Regions from separate parts of the Paenibacillus sp. FSL R5-0470 genome, predicted to be linked through region 4. Evidence: riboswitches for the same ligand, from Rfam matches in the RefSeq annotation. Region 4 holds a riboswitch; each other region holds the start of a gene.
What was found. A riboswitch is a leader RNA that binds a small molecule or an ion and turns the genes downstream of it on or off. The one in region 4 is predicted to bind cyclic di-AMP.
Positions count from the first base shown of each region.

Region 1: another riboswitch for cyclic di-AMP. It lies ahead of MKY99_RS25870 (alpha/beta hydrolase); the one in region 4 lies ahead of MKY99_RS00540 (C40 family peptidase).
Region 2: another riboswitch for cyclic di-AMP. It lies ahead of MKY99_RS25360 (TrkH family potassium uptake protein); the one in region 4 lies ahead of MKY99_RS00540 (C40 family peptidase).
Region 3: another riboswitch for cyclic di-AMP. It lies ahead of MKY99_RS02705 (hypothetical protein); the one in region 4 lies ahead of MKY99_RS00540 (C40 family peptidase).

Region 1 covers NZ_CP150238.1:5,867,236-5,872,521, forward strand. Annotated here, with positions in the region: gene MKY99_RS25855 (cysteine desulfurase family protein) at 1-229, opposite strand, end outside; gene mnmH (tRNA 2-selenouridine(34) synthase MnmH) at 281-1,318, opposite strand; gene selD (selenide, water dikinase SelD) at 1,376-2,434, opposite strand; gene MKY99_RS25870 (alpha/beta hydrolase) at 2,591-3,400, opposite strand; cyclic di-AMP (ydaO/yuaA leader) riboswitch at 3,507-3,691, opposite strand; gene MKY99_RS25875 (hypothetical protein) at 3,913-4,086, opposite strand; gene MKY99_RS25880 (Nif3-like dinuclear metal center hexameric protein) at 4,171-4,965, opposite strand; gene MKY99_RS25885 (endo-1,4-beta-xylanase) at 5,077-5,286, opposite strand, start outside.
Region 2 covers NZ_CP150238.1:5,741,747-5,747,032, forward strand. Annotated here, with positions in the region: gene MKY99_RS25350 (LysR family transcriptional regulator) at 1-477, shown strand, start outside; gene MKY99_RS25355 (TrkA family potassium uptake protein) at 549-1,217, opposite strand; gene MKY99_RS25360 (TrkH family potassium uptake protein) at 1,231-2,526, opposite strand; cyclic di-AMP (ydaO/yuaA leader) riboswitch at 2,663-2,842, opposite strand; gene MKY99_RS25365 (CPBP family intramembrane glutamic endopeptidase) at 3,157-4,842, shown strand; gene uvrC (excinuclease ABC subunit UvrC) at 4,949-5,286, opposite strand, start outside.
Region 3 covers NZ_CP150238.1:604,006-609,291, forward strand. Annotated here, with positions in the region: gene MKY99_RS02690 (hypothetical protein) at 1-14, opposite strand, end outside; gene MKY99_RS02695 (hypothetical protein) at 147-656, opposite strand; gene MKY99_RS02700 (hypothetical protein) at 673-1,164, opposite strand; cyclic di-AMP (ydaO/yuaA leader) riboswitch at 1,298-1,463, opposite strand; cyclic di-AMP (ydaO/yuaA leader) riboswitch at 1,884-2,073, shown strand; gene MKY99_RS02705 (hypothetical protein) at 2,264-2,680, shown strand; gene kdpA (potassium-transporting ATPase subunit KdpA) at 2,897-4,573, shown strand; gene kdpB (potassium-transporting ATPase subunit KdpB) at 4,590-5,286, shown strand, end outside.
Region 4 covers NZ_CP150238.1:111,122-116,407, reverse strand. Annotated here, with positions in the region: gene MKY99_RS00550 (hypothetical protein) at 1-705, shown strand, start outside; cyclic di-AMP (ydaO/yuaA leader) riboswitch at 920-1,058, shown strand; gene MKY99_RS00545 (C40 family peptidase) at 1,112-1,540, shown strand; cyclic di-AMP (ydaO/yuaA leader) riboswitch at 1,900-2,041, shown strand; gene MKY99_RS00540 (C40 family peptidase) at 2,047-2,538, shown strand; gene MKY99_RS00535 (GNAT family N-acetyltransferase) at 2,794-3,279, shown strand; gene MKY99_RS00530 (cytochrome c) at 3,407-3,763, shown strand; gene MKY99_RS00525 (4a-hydroxytetrahydrobiopterin dehydratase) at 3,855-4,142, opposite strand; gene MKY99_RS00520 (hypothetical protein) at 4,371-4,664, opposite strand; gene motA (flagellar motor stator protein MotA) at 4,871-5,286, shown strand, end outside.

The DNA of each region.
Region 1 (5,286 bases), 1.1 Mb from region 4:
TAACGGTATTATTCGACTCGCTGCCCCCGCTTGTAAAAAGCACCTCACCCGGCGTACAATTCAGGAAATTAGCCACCTGTGTTCTTGCTCGCTCGATTCCGACTTTAGCTTTTTGTCCCAAAGAATGACTGCTTGAAGGATTGCCAAAATGACCATAAAGATAAGGAATCATAACCTCTGCTACTTCCTTATCTACAGGTGTTGTAGCGTTATAGTCTAAATAGATCATTTGTTAAGCCGAGCCTCCTCTAAACCCCTCATACTTTACGATACCTAAAGCTTATACCTTCTGATTACTCAAAAAAGAGATTACCGCAGCCTCAGCTTCATCCAAATTGTTCACCTTAAAGGTAACTCTCTCAATGCCTTCATACTGAGTAGACGTATAATCGTATTTAGGATCATAGTAGTATTCTAACAGCAGCGCAACAGCCTCTCCGAACATATCAGCTTGCAAGCAACGCTCGATTTCCGCCGCAATGGGGATATGAATTCGTGATTTGATACTTCGAAATGCTGAAATGCACTGTTCTTTATATTCTTCTGGTCGATAATCCTCAAGGATTTGCTGCACTCTGGCTTGTAGTGGCATCTCAATCCAAATTTGTGTTCCAATCTCTTTCTGCTCGGCCATGAATGGGGGCATTACGACCTTCCCAATCTTTTTGCTCTCCGCTTCAAACAGTACATAAGGAGCATCCCCAAGCTTAATTAATTCCTCCATAAGAAGACTATCGAACGTTTTTTGATTGTTTGCATGAAGTCCGATCTCGCCAAAGATAGAACCGCGGTGACCTGCCATTCCTTCCAAATCCAAAACAGGATAGCTCTGTGCCTTCAGGCGGTGCAGCAGGTTTGTTTTACCTGTACCCGTATTTCCATGAATGACATAAGGCTTCGCCTTGAATTCATAGGACTCCAGTTCATCGAGTACCCATTTACGGTAAGCTTTATAGCCGCCAATCAATCGGTAAGCGTGAATATCCATTAAAGAAAGTACGGTCGCAGTTGTACGGCTGCGCATACCTCCCCTCCAGCAGAATACAGCCTTGTCCCCTTGAATCGCAGCAAATTCTTTGACAAAGGAAGGTAGCTTCGCAGCAGCAATCTCCAAACCGCGTTCTTTCGCAGCCTGCACACTTGTCTGTTTATACAATGTACCTACTTCAGCCCGTTCCTCATCATCAAAAAAGGGAATATTCAAGCTATCCGGCAGCGTTGCATCTTTATATTCAGAAGGAGATCGAACGTCGATAACGGTGATCTGCTTCTTATTCTTTAACACTCTTAGTTCTTCCAATGTAATATCCTGAAACAATGCGCTCTCTCCTCTGGTGGCTAACTTCTTAGGTCGCCTCTAAGCTGAACTCCAGCGTTATTGCGCAGCTATAACTGCAATCTGACCCGGATGCTCTTCCGTTACCTCTCCGATCAATGCTGCTTCTACACCTGCATCTACTAACTCTTTTAGCAAATCCTCACTTTGTTCAGGAGCAACAGAGATCAGCAATCCACCGGAAGTCACAGCATCACACAGAATATAGCGGCTTAATTGGTCCATCTCTTCCGGATAAAGAATACTGCCCTCCAAATGGGCAAAGTTATTCTTAGTGCCGCCTGGAACAAAGCCCTGCTCCGCGAGCTCTCTTACTCTTGGCAGCATCGGTACATCGCCTTGACGAATAATCAGTCCGTGATTGCTCCCTTTTGCCATTTCCGAGGCATGTCCAAGCAACCCGAATCCGGTAACATCTGTACAAGCATGTACATCATAGGGCTCCATGATTTCAGCCGCTTTTTTATTCAATGTAGACATGACTGTCGTAAGGCGTGTAGTTTCTTCTGGGGATAGCTGATCCTTTTTAATAGAAGTCGTTAAGATGCCCACACCGATAGGTTTAGTCAAAATCAGCTTGTCTCCTGCCTGCGCACCTGCATTCGTTCTTACTTTGTCCGGATGCACAAGGCCCGTAACGGCCAATCCAAATTTAGGCTCTTTATCGTCGATGGAATGTCCGCCCACAAGCGTTGCTCCTGCTTCCTGCACTTTATCTGCTGCACCGCGCAAAATGTCACCGAGAATGCTTTTGTCCAAAACAGAAATAGGGAAGGCCACAATATTAAGCACTGTAAGCGGCTTGCCGCCCATAGCATAAATATCACTTAACGCATTAGCTGCTGCAATTTGCCCAAAGGAATAAGGGTCGTCCACGATCGGCGTGAAAAAATCAACAGTTTGCACTAACGCTAGATCATCACTTAATCGATATACCCCAGCGTCATCACTGGTATCCAGACCTACAAGTAGATCCGGATTAGGAACGGTTGGTGGTAGACTGCGAATAACCTGCATGAGATCGGCGGGACCGATTTTGCAGCCGCAGCCCCCTTTTGAAGATAATGAGGTCAATTTTATGGTTTCGGCTTGAGACATCATGACTCAGCTCCTTTAGATAGTTAATATCGAATATCTTTAATCTTACATCAGTAGACAGCATTGTACAAAATACAGACATACAGAAGAACGCCCCGTAGCCAGTACATACTCCCCGGCTATGGGACGCCTCTCATTTCTCACTTACCACTAAGATCAACTAATCTGCTGAGTTTCCTGCTGTTTCTCCAAAAACCGCTGAAGTATAGCATTAAATTTCTCCGGCTGACACAGATTACTAGGATCTAATGCGTTAGGGATGATCACTAACTGAGCATGTGGCAGCTGAGACACCATATCCTTCATACAATTAACTCCAAATTCACTAAAGTCACCTACAATACATAAGGCGGGACGCTTAAAAGACTTTAAGCATCTAGTGTAATCCACATGGCTCGTAGCCAGCCTTTGCCGATACAATTCCCGTGGACGTTTATCGAGAAGTCCTCTTCTAATCTCGTTATAAGCCAGATTCCAGCGTTCCCGGTACATCATACGAATCGAAGGAAGTACAAGCTCACTTGGAGCGTAATACATTAACCAGCTACAATAAGCAGCCATAAGCTGGATTTTACCGATTATCGTTGACGCCTGACTTCTACAAAAGCTATCCGCGACAACAATCGCTTTTACTCGCTCTGGATATTGTTTCGCAATATGTTGAACGACAAGCCCCCCATAGGCACTCCCAACAAAAACAGCCTCACGAATACCCAAATCATTTAATAGCATTATTATATCTAGACATTGGGTTTCAATAATCTCGTTTGGGGCCTGCAGTAATTCACCTGATTTGCCATTCCCCCGTAAATCACACAGAATCACTTTATATTTATCAGAAAAATACTCTAATTGTGGCTTGAACATACTATGTGTTAATCCATGTCCATGGATAAACACAACCGGAGCCCCTGTTCCATTGATTTCGTAATAGAGCGAAGTTCCATTCAGTTTAGCAATAGGCAAAGTTAACACCTCTTTCATAGATAGGTTCTACAACTATATCTGCTTTTTAACGCAGCAAAAAACCACAGAGGGATTCTCTGTGGCTATTCATCATCAAATACGCCATTCATCCTCTCTCCATACGCTTACGAGGTTAGCTGTCGGATTCGGGCAGTGAGAGTTGCCCTACCTGCATGGATGCATTTATGCATCTGGAACAGGATTCACCCCATAACTAGTACCGATTGTTACACTGGTTCCCAGTTGTTGGTTCCCCCGCTTTCCTTAACGGAAATTAAGCGGACTTCTTATGTAATTGTCAGTTATGTGATGAATCATACTCCGTGTAAGGTTTCTTGTAAAGTTGAGCCGTGGGCAAAATAATGTTGAAAGCCATGCTTTTCATTTCATATTGAGCATACACTTCGTTTTCTCTTTCTTTTGCTCTTGTTTACTCAATATATCTAAAAAAAGCCGAGCGGCCATCAGAGATCAATCCCTGAACTACTCGGCTTCGTTATACAATCATATGGCTACAACAGATCGGCGTTTTTCAATGCATGCTCCCAGCTCGGAAAAAAGAACAGCGCACTTCTCATAAGATCAGGATCGCTTTGCTTCACTTGTTTTTTGCTGATCGAGCTTCCATCGGTTTGAAGCTTTTTGATACGACTTAACACTTCATCAGCCTCCAAAGGAATTTCCATTGAAACACTCCTTTCTCAGTGACCTGGTTTCCAATCATTTTCTCCATAATATGCAAATTTATTCTTCATTTCGGTTTATACGAATTAAACCAGCTGATAGACCGGTTGTTCAGCAATAAAATAAGTAGGAATCATTGGGTATTTCTGTGCCAGAACTTCAGCTAAATATTTCATTCCTGGAGCTTCACTTTCCGCATGTCCTAACATAATCAGTGCTTTTGATCTGCCTTGGTGGACAGCATCCCTCACATATTCTGGAGTTTCCCATTCGGGGCCCTCGCCAGCAATAATTAAATCAAGATTATGCTGATTAAAAAGAGGAATAGCCATCGTCCCACCTCCTCTGTAACCTACTAATATCCCCACATGTCTGCATATCTGGGATACGTCTCCGGCAGCACGTAAATAGGAGATGCCTAGCTTTCTTTTTATATACTGTGCCGCTTCACTTACCGTCATAGCTGGAATCGATAGGATTGTAGCAGTCGATTGCTGCTCAACCACATAGGCTGACCATTCAAGCTCTCGTAGCAAGCCCACCATGATCCCGTCTGGTTGATGCCTATGCCAATAATCATGATAACGAAAAATAGCCAGTTCAGAACGCTCGATTAAACTCAGTTTCGCAAGATAAATAGGGTCATCCTCTAACCACTCACTCGTCTCATGATGACTGTAAAACACACCTTCATGTGTGATCAACAAATTGGCGTTCATAGCAACCGCTCGCTCCACAACATATTGCGTAGCGCAAAATGCCGTAACCATCCCTGTAATCACCATTTCCGGATTTCCCGGCTTAAGAGTATCCACAGTCCCATCTATCTGTTCCATGGCTCCTATTAAATCTTCCAGAATCCTTCTAATTGTCACGCTCACTTTAATCCGCCCTCTGAGATCTATTCTACTAATCTATCAACGTATAAATAACCCACCCTTAATCGATATAAGGACGGGTTCACAGTTCATTATTTGAGCAGCTTGCCCACTCTATGATTTCGTGGCAGAGGTGATAATTTGATGGAAAGCTGGCTTCGGCTTATGCCCTTCATCGAATAGGAACGGCCAGTTCTTCCGCCCACGAACAGGGAAATCATCCAGCCAGGTATAGTCATCCGCTGCTCCCCAGAACGTAACCGAACTAATCACGTCCCGGTATTCTCTCAGCAGTGCGAACATCGCTTCATATCGATCTGCTTG
Region 2 (5,286 bases), 1.2 Mb from region 4:
GGTCTGATCGCTTCCTCTATTCAAGAACCTGGACTGCGCTGCATTTCTCTGTTTGAGGATCAACTTCGACTGGTTGTTTCTGAGCATCATCCTCTGAATCAATCTACCAAGCTAACCATGGATGATCTGTCCCGACTGCCTATGATCCTGTTCTCCAAAGGCACCTGGTACCGACGTCTAACAGACGATCTGTTCCAGCGCTGTGGAATTGATCCAGACGTTCGGATGGAGATTGACTCATTCGAAGCCATCGTGCGGCTGCTGCCGACAGTCAATGTGGCAGCGTTACTGCCCAAGTCTTATCTGCGTCCGCAGCTGTTAAACGGCGGTGGGCTGGTCTCTCTGCATATTAAGGAGCTGGAGCAGACTCAGCGAACTACCTGCCTGATTTACCGTGACGATGGGAGCCTGAGCACAGCGGCCCGCAGCCTCGTGCAGGTCACAGAAGAGATGTTTCTAACGGAACGAGAGAAATAGTACATACCTCTGCGTGCAGCCTTAATTAAAAAAGCCCTCCGTCCCATGTAAAGGACGGAGGGCTTATCTATTTAATCTTGGTTTACAACTTCATCCTCAAATCGATCAATACTTTCATTAGAACCAATGAGTACCATAACGTCGCCCTCACTCAAATGATCATGTGCCGTTGGAGCCACTATAATTCCACTTTCCCGGTTCAGGGCAACAATACTGCAGCCATATTTCGCTCTTGTATTTAAATCTGACAAGCTTTTCCCGTTCATGCAAGACGGAACGGTTAGCTCGACGATTTTATAATCCTTGGACAGTTCAATATAATCCAGCAAATTGGGTGTCACGAGCTGATGTGCCACACGAATGCCCATATCCCGCTCCGGAAAAATAACCCGGTCCACGCCCAGCCTGGACAACGCACGACCATGAAGGATCGAGATCGCCTTGGCTACTACTTGCTTGACTCCAATCTCTTTTAACAAAATCGCCGCCAGAATACTTCGTTCCATATTGTCGCCAATCGCAACAATCCCACAGTCAAAGTTCCGTACGCCGAGCGAGCGCATAATTCCTTCATCTGTAGCATCAGCCACTACCGCATGCGTCAGGTGATCGCTCATTTCCTCCACACGCTCCTCATGGTGATCAATGCCGAGCACCTCGTAGCCCATTTCCATCAGCTCAAGTGCAAGGCTTGAGCCAAAGCGGCCTAAACCGATTACTACAAATTGCTGTGCTTTCATTTCGGATTAACTCCTATCCAATAATTATTTTACCTTCTGGGTGCTTATACAATGGTTTACCCTGTTTAGGTCCAAGCGCATACACTAATGTTAATGGACCTAGCCGACCTGCAAACATGGTCAGACAGATCAGAATCTTGCCGAAGATAGACAGTTCAGGTGTCAGCCCCATGGTTAGTCCCACCGTGGCAAAAGCTGAGGTCGTCTCAAATAATATCGCTAAGAAATTACTATCCTCTGTTGTGGACAGTAACATCGACACCGTGAGGACCAATAGCAAAGCGAGTAATGTTAACGTCAACGCTTTATAGATACGCTCTTGCGCCAATCGGTAACGGAACAGTACAACATCTTCACGTCCGCGCAGCATCGCGATTACTGCACCAATCATAATCGTAAAGGTTGTAGTCTTGACCCCGCCACCTGTTGATCCTGGAGATGCACCAATAAACATAAGAATAACCATAAAGAACTGTGAGGCTTGCCGTAGTCCGGCAATATCCACCGTATTGGCGCCAGCGGTTCGGGGCGATACCGACTGAAAGAATGCCGATAATATTTTGCCGCCGAAATTTAAATTCCCCAGTGTGCGCTGATTCGTAAATTCAAATATAAAAATAACCAAAGCGCCGATAAGAATAAGCCCTGCAGTGGTGGAGAGTACAACTTTGCTATGCAAAGATAATTTACGTTTGACACGAAACTCCACCAGATCCGACATGACAATAAAACCAATACCGCCAGAGACAATCAGAAACATCACCACGATGTTCACTAGCGGGTCATATACATAATCGGTTAAACTCCGGAAATCCCCGAAAATATCAAATCCAGCATTATTAAACATAGACACCGCATGAAATATTCCAAAATAAATGGCCTTTCCCAGTGGCATATCAAACGCCCAGCGTAAGGACAGAAGCACCGCTGCACAGCCTTCGATGACCAAGGAATAAATAAGTACTCTCCGGATCAGTCGAACAATCCCCTCCATAGAGCCTTGGTTCATTGCTTCCTGAAGGATCAGTCTGTCCCGCAAGGAAATTTTGCGTTTCATCATCATGGCAAATAAGGTCGCCATTGTCATAAACCCTAAGCCGCCCACCTGGATAAGCACCATAATTACGGTTTTCCCAAAAATGGTGAATGTCGTCCCGGTGTCCAGCACCACAAGTCCTGTCACACAGGTGGCCGATGTTGCAGTAAACAACGCATCAATAAAACTAACAGCATTCCCGCTGGTACTCGAAATGGGAAGCATTAGCAGCAAGGCTCCAATCAGAATGATCGATGCAAAACCAAGCACCATAATCTGAGGCGGAGAGAGCTTCAGGAACTTTGATTCAGAAACCCTGCGAAACTGTGAAGCCACTACGCTCACCCTCTTATCAAAATTTAAAGAATTCCAACAAAAAAAGCACTGGAAAACCAATGCTACCCTTGGTTCCTGCAGTAAATTAGCCTACGAGGTTAGCTGACGGATTCGGACTGTGCAGGCTGCCCTATTCGTTCCTAGAACGAAATTCACCCCTGATGAATAAAGACAACGCCTATGGCGTATACTCATCTTTTCATTACTTCTTATGGTTCCCCCGTTTTCACCTGAAATTCGGCTATATACAATTGCATACAAATTATATATGTTATTTCGATAAATCACAAAGACACTATTAATGGTGATTCATATGAAAAATGCGGTTTGGAGAGGATGTACCACTAAGAGTGCCTTTTCTCATCACTTTTCCGTGTTTTCCCTGCAATTGCATCGATTTTCATGAAAAATGAAGAAAGAATCACCTTAAATTCATGGTATATATTCAGTTACCTATTCTATAATATCTCTATTACCCATAAAAAGAATATACGATGATTTTTGTAACTATCATGGCACTAATACTATAATGGAACATAACATTGTCAGTTTACAAGGAGGCGTTACATGAATCCCGTTGGCCAGCCCTTACAGCAACGTGCCCTCTCCAAGAGGCTCATCATCTCGGGCATTATCGGTCTTATTCTATTTATTATGTTTCAAATTGCTCCCTCGGTGCTAAATAGCCCTGCCGGGGAAGATACTACTGTCATCAGTAAGGCGGAAGCCCGCGACAAAGCCATATCATTCGCAGAACAAAAGCTGAACTACACCAAAGCACCAAACGATCAGTGGAATGTACTGTACGATACGGACTCTTCCTTTTATGGTTATATGTCCCGCGAGAAGCTTTTGGAGGACTATACAAAAAAGAAATTGGATCAACGATATCCTTTTGACATCTTTCGTGTAACACTTAGTCCTTCAGCGGAACAAGAGCCACTGATCTCTGTTGACCTCAATATGTATACTGGTGGAGTTGTCGCTTTCACACAAGGTGCAGAAGGATCAGGTACCGGATTACCAAACAATGTATCCACCAGTGCAAAAGAAGAGGACAAGGGTACTACCTTATCACTTACACAAAAAGAAAATCTTGCCCGTCCCTGGCTTCAGGAATGGGATGTAAATCCCGCCAAGCTGCAAATTGAATCGAATACGGGAAACTACGGGCTCGTGTATACAGATCGTTCCGTTCAGATCGGCGAATCCTTACTACACTATTATTTCGATTTCACTGGCGAACAGGTATCCAGCTTTAAAGCAGGATTCACCGCTCCAGCCTGGCATACCTCCTATGTAAAGGACCAGACCTCTCTCGCGGAAAAGTTTACTTTATTCGGCTACGGTTTGCCTACTTTAGCTTTAGGAATTCTGGCACTCATCTACAGCATACTTAGAAGAGAACATACCTCCTTTAAGCGTGGAATATTCCTAAGCTCAGCTTATTTTGTAATCATGATGATCAGCACCTATAATATGCTCCCTGAATCCTCAGGCGAAGGACTCGAGGCTCAGATAACTTCCGTCATAATGTTCATCATTTATGCCTTATATAGCCTCCTAATGTCCTCCCTGCTCTATTTTTCTTTAGTTGGAGGGGACGGCCTATGGAAAAAAGAAGAGGGGATGAACCCATGGCCTCGTGCTAAAGAGCCTGGCTATGGAAAATATGTTCTGGATAGTATCCGGGCTGGATACGTCTGGGCATTCGTGCTGCTAGGGGTGCAGACCCTTATGTTCATCGTATTATCACTTACCTTGCAGAACTGGTCCACTACTGACGCTACTCAATCTCCTTACAACATGAGATATGCTTGGCTGCTGCCCATCGTTGCATGGCTCGCTGGTTTATCCGAGGAAGCCATTTATCGTTTTTTCGGAATTCCTATGTTGAAAAAAGTATTCCGAAGCACGTTCATTGCTTGCCTGATCACCACGCTGGTTTGGGCGTTTGGCCATACGCTGTATCCGATCTACCCCATCAGTTCCCGTCCTATTGAGCTGACCGTGATTGGTTTGCTCTTTAGCTATATTTTCCTTCGTTACGGATTTATTGCCGTCATGTTCAGTCACGTCGTGTTTGACAGCATTCTGATGGGCGCTACGCTGATCTTTATGAAGGAAAGCGTGAATGTAGGGGCTGGTATCTTCGCGATTATAATGCCGTCCATAGTCGCTTACATCGTCTATCGGTTTAATCCACCGCAGAAATCAGAACCTAAGCCGGTTGAACCTACATCTGTAATTTAAAGAAGTAACGGGTGGATAACCTATAATAAAAAAAGGTGTCACAGCAGAAAACTGCTGTGACACCTTTTTTATATTAACGTATACAGCATTCCAGTATTTCGAATGCCTATGTCGCTGGCTCTTCATCCTTGAGCGCCTCAAGAATTTGACTAGCCAGCTTTTCGCCAATAGAAAGTGATTTAAAATCCTCTATGGAGGCTTCTTTAATTTTCTTTAGTGATCCGAAATGCTTAAGCAGCGCCTTGCGCCGCTTCTCGCCTATACCTGGTATGGAGTCCAGTTTAGAAGTAACCATGGACTTCCCACGTTGTTCACGGTGGAAGGTGATGGCGAATCTATGCACCTCATCCTGAATCCGTTGCAACAGATAAAATTCCTGACTATCCCGAGCCAAAGCGACAGGTTCTGGCGGATCTCCAACCAAAAGCTGAGCCGTCTTATGCT
Region 3 (5,286 bases), 490 kb from region 4:
TGTTGTAACAACATGGAACTGAGCATATAGATATCATTCGTACACTTTTGAACACACTCTGCAAATATAGTTCTACGGGATGATTCGGCAGGTAAGGGGTCAGGCATGATAAACACGATCCTTTCAGAATGGGTTATGGGATGAACCTATAATATAGAAAAGTAAGAAATGGATTTGTTGATAAGCTCGGCGGTATCAGGTTCTGGATAACTATGTTTTTGAAGCGCAACACTGGATGGTTTATAATATAGCCGCCCTCCTTTGGAATCTCTCCCACCAGCGACAGCTCTGTACAGACGACCTTGCTCAATGTGCCCTGCCAAGGATTTACCCTGCAGCTTGGCTTTTAAATCCTGTAAAGCACCTTGCACTAGCTCAAACTGAGTCTGATCCCACTCTGAACCATGGGTACGTACTTTATCTATCGCTTCCTCTAGCCGGCAATGGTATATCATTCTGAGAAAAGAACTCCATTTAATAAGATCGAAAGTTTTGGTATTGGCAGAGATAAGACATGCCCCCCAGCTGCTACCTCCTTTACAGGTAAGTTTCAGGATGCCATAACGGCTGCCTTGATCAGCCTCCATTCCATAATGAATAGGCTCAGGTGAATCAAAGACGAATACTTCTATGCGAGACAGTCTTCGCTGGTCCATGACAGTTTTTTCCTCCTTAGGTTTCCAAAAGCTTAAGATCTACATGGTGAATGTCATTAGCCTTCTCTATACAGGCGAGCATTTCAGCTTCATTCTCACAGACTGCGGCATGCTCTAGCCATAGTCTGAATTTCTGTTTGCGTATAACGGATAAATGTAAGGGAAAGGTGTTGCGGGATCTCATTACGTACCAACCGACTGCAACATCTTTCCACGGTTCCTTAAAAGCGGTGAGCCACGGAAAACGTTGGTGTGCTGACCAATCCTGCAGCTGTTGCTTTTCTCGGATACTTTTATATATTTCGTATATAATTGTTCGGTCCATACAGTATTCACAGGTAGATGGGCTGCTGAAATGGCGAAGTGATTCAATCTGCTTCTGACCAAAAGCATAGCCGACAATAGTTCTGTGATGATCCTCTTCGAACCACAACGCTCCAAAGCAAACATAATTTAGACTTATCGGCTCAAGTAGCCCTTGCTGAGTTCCCCAATAATAGTGTTTCATTTCTTTCACCCCGTCCAGCATGCTATCACCCTATAGATTCAGGTAACGCAAAAACCGCAGCAAGAGGAGGACCTCTGCTGCGGTTTTGGAATACAGGTATATACACACCTGTGCCAAAGCGTGGCGGATCAAGGGTCTCTCTCTTTACGCTTACGAGGTTAGCTGTCGGATTCGGACGGTGAGAGTCGCCCTACCTATATGAGACTTGGACAGTCTCCTTCGGATTCACCCCAAGTAGGCCATGTGACCTGATGGTTCCCCCGTTCCCTGCAAATACAGGAACTCAGCGTTGAATGTATTTCGTGAAATAGATTCAACCCGAATCATACTCTTTTCAAGGTGTTTCTGTAAAAACAGAAAGTGTTCTTTTGAGCGCGATTTAAACCAAATCCTGCCTACTACGACGGAAAAGGGAACCAAATAGGTATTTATTGCGAGTTATCGGGCTTCTTCCTCGCTTAATCTCGACTTCTTGTTTTCTTACCTATAAAGGCGTTTTTTTAAGATTTCTACATTTGTGGTGAATAAAATCACATGGTATGCCCGCTTTTCGCTAATGGATTAAAACTCGAGTAAACAAGAGATATAGAGAGATTGGATATCAAGTAAGCGCTATCCGATACGAAAATAGTTTTTAATTTGCATTATTTTGGCATCAATCAGGTTTTACAATTCTTCCTGCATAAGGGTATGATTACTCCTGTTTCAACAACAATCGAATATTTGATCCGCTTAATTTCCGTTAAGGAAAGCGGGGGAACCAACAATCGGCAGACGATGTGAGAGTCGGAAGCCGGTTATGGGGTGAATCCTGTAGAAGATGCGAGTGAGCTCGTATCTATACAGGTAGGGCGACTCTCACCGCCCGAATCCGACAGCTAACCTCGTAAGCGTATGGAGAGAGGATGAGTGCAATGTGACCGCTAGCGAGCCACAGAGGAGAATCCTTTGTGGCTTTTTGCTGTGCTTTTTTAAGCAAAGCATTTATGGAAAACCTCACGAAGAGGTCGTTATATTCATCATTAGCGGTAGCTTTTCTTTCAAGATCAGGGTGATCAAGCTCTGATCTTACAAGCAAAGCATTTGAGGAGAATAAGAGATGACAGATCAGAATGAATATGTACTGGTATGTGCGCCAACGAAGGCAGGCGAACATTTTATTAAGCTTCTAAAATTCAGAGGCATTAAGATGGCCGGATTGACCAACAACTTGCCTGAGAAGGCCCTACTCGAAGAGATGGGGATTGAACAAGTCGTTCTAGTTGATACCCGCCATCAGAATACTTGGTTTCGCCCGCCGTTCCCGGTAGGACGGGTATATCTGTTCGAGAGCAGCTTTACGTTATGCTGCCGCTACATTCAGATGTGCCGCACCTGGACGACACAGCCGATTTTTGTAATCACAAGCTCAATAAATCCTAGATTGGTCTATAAAAGACTTGGTGCAAGTTATGTAATCTATTCTCATAGTGGTGATGCTGATTTTCTAATCGATAAATCACCTCATCAAGGATAAAAGAAGGAGTGCGGGAGATATGATGGATCTGTATATGGTGGCTTCGTTAGCTGTAATTTACGGGTTGTTTTATGGATTTATGCGCTGGTGCGCAGGTGTAGTTGAGGATACAGGGAGGGATAAGTTGTGATTCTAGTAATCGCTGTTACCCTACTGTTGTTTGTATATCTGGTTTACGCATTGATTCATCCGGAGAAATTTTAAGGAGGGGCATTCATGGGCATTTTGCAAATAGTTGCTGTAATCGTAATTCTTATCTTGCTGGTTAAGCCGATGGGCACGTATTTATATTATGTATTTTCTAATGAACCGAACCGTACGGATCGATGGTTTGGAGGCATGGAAAAAGGGATTTATAAGCTGATCGGCCTGAAAAAACGGGACGGAATGTCTTGGAAGAAGTATGCGCTCAGCTTTGTGTTAACAAATATCGTATTGGTTACTTTCAGTTACATTGTTCTTAGATTGCAGCGGGGATTGCCGTTAAACCCGAATGGAATTACGGATATGGAACAGACGCTTTCATTCAATACAGTGATCAGCTTTATGACCAATACGAACCTGCAGCATTATAGCGGGGAGACGGGGCTTTCGTATTTTTCACAAATGGCTGTCATCACGATGATGATGTTCACATCTGCAGCGAGCGGATTTTCTGTTGCGGTTGCCTTTGTCAGAGGAATCACGGGACGGAAATCAGTCGGGAACTTCTTCGAGGATTTCGTCAAAGCGCATATTCGTGTGTTCATTCCGCTAGCTTTGTTAGTTTCATTGGTGCTGGTAGGACTACATGTGCCACAAACGCTCAAGCCATCACTTGAAGTCACTACACTAGAGGGCCAAACACAACAAATTGCTATCGGTCCAGTAGCTTCTTTGGAATCGATCAAACATCTGGGCACGAATGGTGGCGGCTTCTTCGGGGCCAATTCATCGCATCCTTTTGAGAACCCTAATCCACTTACGAACGTGCTAGAGATTCTCTCTATGTGGATGCTGCCAGCTTCGCTCCCTTATATGTACGGATTGTTTGCCAAGAACAAACGTCAGGGCTGGGTAATTTTTACCGCAATGATGACCTTGTTTGTTCTGCTGTTAAGCCTAAACTTCTATGCTGAATCGAAAGGCAATCCGGCGATCAATGCACTAGGAATTGAATCTTCACAAGGTAGTATGGAAGGTAAAGAGGTGCGCTTCGGCATACCGCAGTCTTCCTTGTTTACTTCAGTAACAACCGCAGCTACGACAGGTAGTGTTAACAATATGCATGATACGCTGACGCCGCTGGGAGGTATTACGCCTCTTGCACTGATGATGCTCAACAATGTCTTCGGTGGTAAAGGTGTTGGACTGATCAATATGCTGATGTATGCGATTCTGGGTGTCTTCCTGTGCGGTCTCATGGTCGGCAGGACACCGGAGTTCCTCGGACGGAAAATAGAGGCCAAGGAGATGAAGCTGATTGCCATAGCGATCCTTGTGCATCCGTTCATTATCCTTGTGCCAACCGCAGCTGCGTTCCTGACCGATTTGGGGCAAGGGGCGATTACGAACACTGGATTCCATGGACTCAGCCAAGTGTTATATGAATATGTCTCTTCTGCCGCGAACAATGGTTCAGGATTTGAAGGGCTTGCAGACAATACAACTTTTTGGAATGTCACAACCGGGATTGTCATGCTGCTAGGTCGTTATGTCTCTATCATTGCAATGCTGGCGGTAGCAGGTTCTCTGCTTAAGAAGAAGCCGGTTCCTGAGACGATTGGCACGTTCCGCACAGACAATGGACTGTTTACGGGAATTCTGATTGGTACAGTAGTGATTATCGGTGCGTTGACGTTCCTGCCGGTCATTGTACTCGGCCCCATTGCAGAATATCTAACCTTACGGTAGGAAGAGGGAGAATAAGATGAGTACTGTAAAAAGAAAAAAGCTGCTGACGGGACCCATACTCCTTAGCGCTGTAAAGGATAGTTTTATAAAGCTTAACCCAGTAACGCTAATCAAAAATCCCGTCATGTTCGTGGTAGAGGTCGGTACGATCATTGTCCTCCTCATGGTGCTGGCTCCTGGATATTTTAATGCAGAGCAATCGATAGGCTTCAATATCACAGTGTTGTTCATTCTGCTGTTTACAGTGCTGTTTGCGAACTTCGCTGAAGCACTGGCAGAAGGCCGGGGGAAAGCCCAAGCCGATTCGCTCAAGAAAACAAAACAAGATATCACAGCTAACAAACTGGTTGGAGGAGCGGTGAAGACAGTCTCTTCCTCCGAGTTGCGTAAAGGAGATATCGTCATTGTCAGTCAGGGAGAACTCATCCCTGGTGACGGTGAGGTGATTGAAGGGCTGGCTTCCGTAGATGAATCAGCGATTACAGGTGAATCTGCACCTGTAATCAAGGAGGCTGGTGGGGACTTTGGCTCCGTTACAGGCGGTACACGGGTCGTCAGTGATGAGATTAAAGTCAGAATTACAAGTGATCCTGGTGAGTCGTTTCTAGATCGAATGATCTCTCTTGTTGAAGGGGCGAAACGTCAGAAGACACCTAACGAAATTGCGCTAAATACGCTTTTGATCAGTCTGACGCTGATTTTCTTGATTGTAG
Region 4 (5,286 bases):
CCAATTCTACTGCGTTATCCAGATAAAGACGCTGGAGGCAGCGGAATGGGTAGACTACTCTATTATGTCGAAGGGCAGTTCAGCTTGAACACAGATCCTGCGATACGTACTTGGTTATGGATGTTCCTAGGGCTTGTTGTCTTACGACTGCTACTCTCCCCCTTCATAAGGGCAGGATTACTGCATGAACTCCATCAGGAGCGAAAAGGAGAGCGTGGCCTGTTCTTTTTTCCAGGTATGAAGCTTTATGGATTTCCAGTGTTTATCTTCAGTCTAATCGAATGGGTGCTGGCTCTACTTCCGTTATACTGGCTTGCTCCAAAAATGTACGGGCTATTCTTGTCCTCCTTTCTGAACTACTCTTTGTTACTTCATCTAGTTCCATACGTATTGGCATGGCTTATATACATCTTTATCGTGCGCCTGTTCCTTCTATATATGCAGTTTGGTTATACCAGCGGCACGGGGATGTTCTCCTCCTTATTCATTTGCTTGAAGTCGCTGATTCCGGCAATAGGAATTTCAATCATACTTGGTGCAGCAGGCCTGATCCTTTTGCTAGTGTGCGGACTAACGGGTATCTTCTGTCCTGGCCTACCAGCACTTCTTATTCGTCAACTTTCATCACTGCCCTCAACACTCTTCAAAATGTGGGGAATTTCAGCTCAATATCATCTATGGCAAAGTAAAGCATTTCCACAATAATTTGAAGCATTACAGAACATAATATAAGAGTCCCGGTTCCTGAATCAGGAGCTGGGACTCTTTCGCGTTATAGACAAATTATGAGGATTTGCAAAATCGTAAAGACTTTGTTACAATAAGTCCTGTTCCATTGGTAACAAGTTTGTAATCATTTGAAACGATTTCTACATAACTTCATGTATTTGTCGTAGTCATGTCGATAAGTCACTATCTGGTGCATAAAACGCCGAATTCCTTGCACCGGGAAGTGGGGGAACCATATTTTGGGTGAATTGATCTCGCTTTGCAGTGATCATAGGGGAACCTTCTACCGAATCCTTAAGCTAACCTCACAGGCATTGGAAGGGGTACAATTTTTTTGAAGAATTTAAGAAAAGCATGCGTCGCTGCGGCGCTAGGACTTGTGATGGCGTTCTCTATTGGTGGAGGAAGTGCCTTTGCAGATTCTAAGATGGACAGTGTTATTTCAAAGACAATTGGAGTTGCCTATAAAACCGGAGGCACTAGCACTGCCGGGTTTGACTGTTCTGGATTTACTACGTATGTATTCAAGAAGGTGGGTCTTTCTTTGCCCCGTACTTCAAAAGCTCAATATAATGTCGGAACTCCTGTAGCCAAAAGTAAATTACGTTCAGGTGACCTAGTTTTCTTTAACACATTGGGCAACGGCGTATCCCATGTCGGCATTTATGTTGGAAACGGAAAATTCGCACAATCATCATCTTCATATGGCGTGACCATCACTTCACTTAGCCAGTCCTACTGGGCCAATCGCTACGTTGGTGCTAAAAGAGTAATGAGTACTTCCTCATATCAAGCTATAGCCTACGATTAATACTTCCCCACAACTATAACCTCACAATTACATTATATAGACCTGGGTTTGATTATTGACTTAATCGAATCCAGGTTTTCTTTTGCCTTATTATATTCTTTACACCTCTTGAACGGACTTTAAACACTTTTATTTGATAAAAATTTCAATAAATATAAAAATTAGTTTAATATTATCGCTTACATATGCATTTTGACTTTAAAAAAACGAATTTTTCTGCATGATTATGTTAAAAACGATTGCCAAGCGGCACTCTGTTTGTTACAATAACTGCAGTAAGATTTTAGTAACATTTTTGTAATCATTAAGTTGTTATTTACAAAGGTTTTGTCATGTATTGATTACAAGCTATTCCTAATCAACAGTATCAGCCGAGTTTCCTAACTATTAGGAAAACGGGGGAACCAACTTTGGGTGAATTGACCTCCATTTTTAGAGGGGTCATAGGGGACCTTCAACCGAACCCTTAAGCTAACCTCGTAGGCATCCGGAAGGGGTATAAACTTTTGAAGAAGAAGCTAGCAGCAGCAGTACTTAGCTTTTCCATTATTTTCACCATCGGAGCAGGAAGCGCTTTCGCGGATTCCAAAATGGATAAAGTGATCGACAAGACCATCGGAACTAAGTACGTATCCGGCGGCATCTCCACAAATGGATTTGATTGCTCCGGATTTACAATGTATGTATTTGATAAAATTGGTATAAACCTACCACACCAATCAGGTTCCCAGTATCAAATGGGTACTGCTATCTCCCAAGATGATTTAAGATCTGGAGATCTTGTATTCTTCAATACAAGTGGTAAGGGTGTCTCCCATGTCGGTATTTATGTCGGTGAAGGCAAGTTTGCACACGCATCTTCCTCACGCGGTGTAACGATTAGCTCCCTGAGTGATAGCTACTACGTGAAACGCTACATCGGTGCTAAACGAATTATGAGCACGGATGCTTATCATTCTGTTGCTTCTGAGACAGAAGATAATGATGATGTTCAATAAGTAAATCGTACATAGGCTCTTTTCCAAGATGTTGATTCTTGGGGAAGAGCTTGTTTTTTGTCTTATTTAGTATTTACCCCTCTCAGAATTTGTAAAACAATAATCCTCATAAATTTCTGAGTCGACCATGCCTCTTTTTGTATATAATTAGTTACAAGCATAAACGCCTTCGATGTCCTTATAAGGACCATAAGTATTTTAAGCTACAAATATAAGACATTTAAAGTTCCCCCGTGAAAGGAGGTCCTTGACCTTATGATAAATCCCTCTGTTACTTTTCATGTAGCGCCTATGGAGACCAGTCACGCGGAAGAGGTTTGCAACTGGGATTACACTGCCCCTTATAATATTTACGGCTGGATGCCGTGGGAGCAAATGCAGGCTCTTGGAATCGAGTTCGGTGACCCGCAGCTACGGAATGAGCAATATGTCTCCATACTAAATGGGCAAGGGATTTTGTGTGGATTCGCGCAGTTGTTTCCAATGGAAGGTGTTGTTCGCTTGGGGATTGGTATGCGCCCTGATCTATGCGGTCAAGGTCTAGGGAAAATATTCATGGATGCAATCGTGCAAGCAGCCTTAATTCGTTATCCTGAGCGTGAGATTGATCTAGAGGTATTGACCTGGAACCAGCGGGCGATCCGAACTTACCAAAAGTGTGGATTTACGATTACCGATACGTATGAGCGCCTAACCCCCACAGGAAACAAACCTTTTTATTGCATGGTCTATGATAAATAATATTAAATTCCATATTTTTCAATGATTTGATGGCATTATCGTTCATTTTTTTGTCACAAACCCTATGATAACGCTTCACCTTGAGCTATAATGTAGGGAGCAGCTTACATAGAAGGGACGAACTGGGATGCAGAAATGGATCATGAGCGGTTTGTTTTTTGCCGCCTGTGCCTTTGCGGTAGTACTTATGTTTACACTTCCAGGTAAAGAAGAGGTAGCTGAACAGAATAAACCGACGATGCCGGAAGTTCAATTGGATGCGGCAAAGGCCGAAGCAACCGTGAAAGCCAGCTGTATCACCTGTCACGGCGATCAGCTTCAAGGTGGAGTTGGACCCAGTCTTCAAAATGAAGGCGGTCAGCATGATGCTGAAGAAATCTACAGTATCGTCACTAAAGGACGCGGTCAAATGCCTTCCTTTAAAGAAAAGCTAGCCCCTGAGGAGATTGCAAACGTCGCCCTCTGGCTCTCAGAGAAAAAGTAACAGTAACTACTACCTAAGCAACTAAAAACGCCCGTGCCAGAAGATAGTTCACTATCTGCGCACGGGCGTTTATTTATGAGTTTGGGTGACACTAACGATTTTTCTCAAAGGCTTCATTAAATTCATGTGCCTCTCGAATATCTAGAGCTGTAATACCGTCTTCCTCATTTGATTTCAGTCGTAAAGTCACTGTCTTATAATCAATCGTAATATGTGGATGGTGATCAAAGGCTTCTGAAATGGTGGCTACTTCATCAACGAAAGCAATACCCTTCATATATTGGCTGAACATATATTTTCGCACCATGGTATTCTCTTCCAGCTTCCAACCTTCCAGCTTGCTGATCTGCTCACGCAGTTCTTCTTCCGTAAATAACAATTCGTTTCCTCCCTTACTAAAAATTGCAGTAAAATCCGCAGGTCCCTTTACTCGTCTTATTCGTTAAACAAAACATCCCTTAGCTTCTGAGGTCCAAGGGATGTGCCAGGATAAAGGCAATATTTTCGATTAAATGTATTCAAGAATCCCAGCGATTATAACTCGGCTACACCAATTTTAACACGGGCTACTAACTACGGGCAAATTACGCCCCCCCGCCCCCTCTTCTTAAATCAAAACAACAGAGGCTAAATCCTCTTCTCCGACTAAAATATTAATGCGGTGCGTGTCCTTATCGTAGATGATAACGCCGCTCCCCACCTCAATCATAGGTTCATTACCCAGCGCGAAGAAAAGATCCTCAGCCAGTGCCTCCCATACCTCCATCTTGGATTCCTGCGGCAATTCTTGCCACTCTTCTGGATCCATTTCAAAAAATAAGTACCCATCGGAAATTCTTCCGACAGCCTCAGTCAAATCCGTTAGGATTTCACCGTAATCTCTACCATGCTTTACACCCACATGTATCACTCCGTTTTCTCCACAGATGAATAATTACTTACCTTATCCATTATAGCCGAAAAAATGACTTCACAAAAAACGGAATGATGTCGATAAATAAGAATATACGTTATTCGGTTTCGAACAGAGTGCCTTGCCGCTGTTTCAAGGATGATATACGCGGCTTTGTCGGAACACATCTTATAATCTCATGGACGAGGTGCATAATGGAAATTTCAACAATACTTGGTTTAATTTTTGGTCTAGTTGCAGTTATTTGGGGTATGATCCTCAAGCACGCTCCTCTTCACGCTTTAGCCACACCTGCTGCTTACGTTATTATCTTAGTGGGTACGGCAGCTTCCATCTTTATGGCCTTTCCGTTCTCGGAGGTCAAGAAGATTCCAAGTCTGTTTAAAATGATTTTTGTCAAAAAGAAATTAATCAGTAAATCCGAATTAATTACTATGTTCATGGAGTGGGCTTCTATTACACGGCGTGAAGGTCTGCTGGCTCTTGAGTCGAAAGTCGATGAAATAGAAGATAACTTCCTCAGAAATGGCATGCGGATGATTATTGATGGAAATGATCAGGATTTTGTCCGCGATGTTCTCATGGAGGACATCCACGCCACAGAGGATAG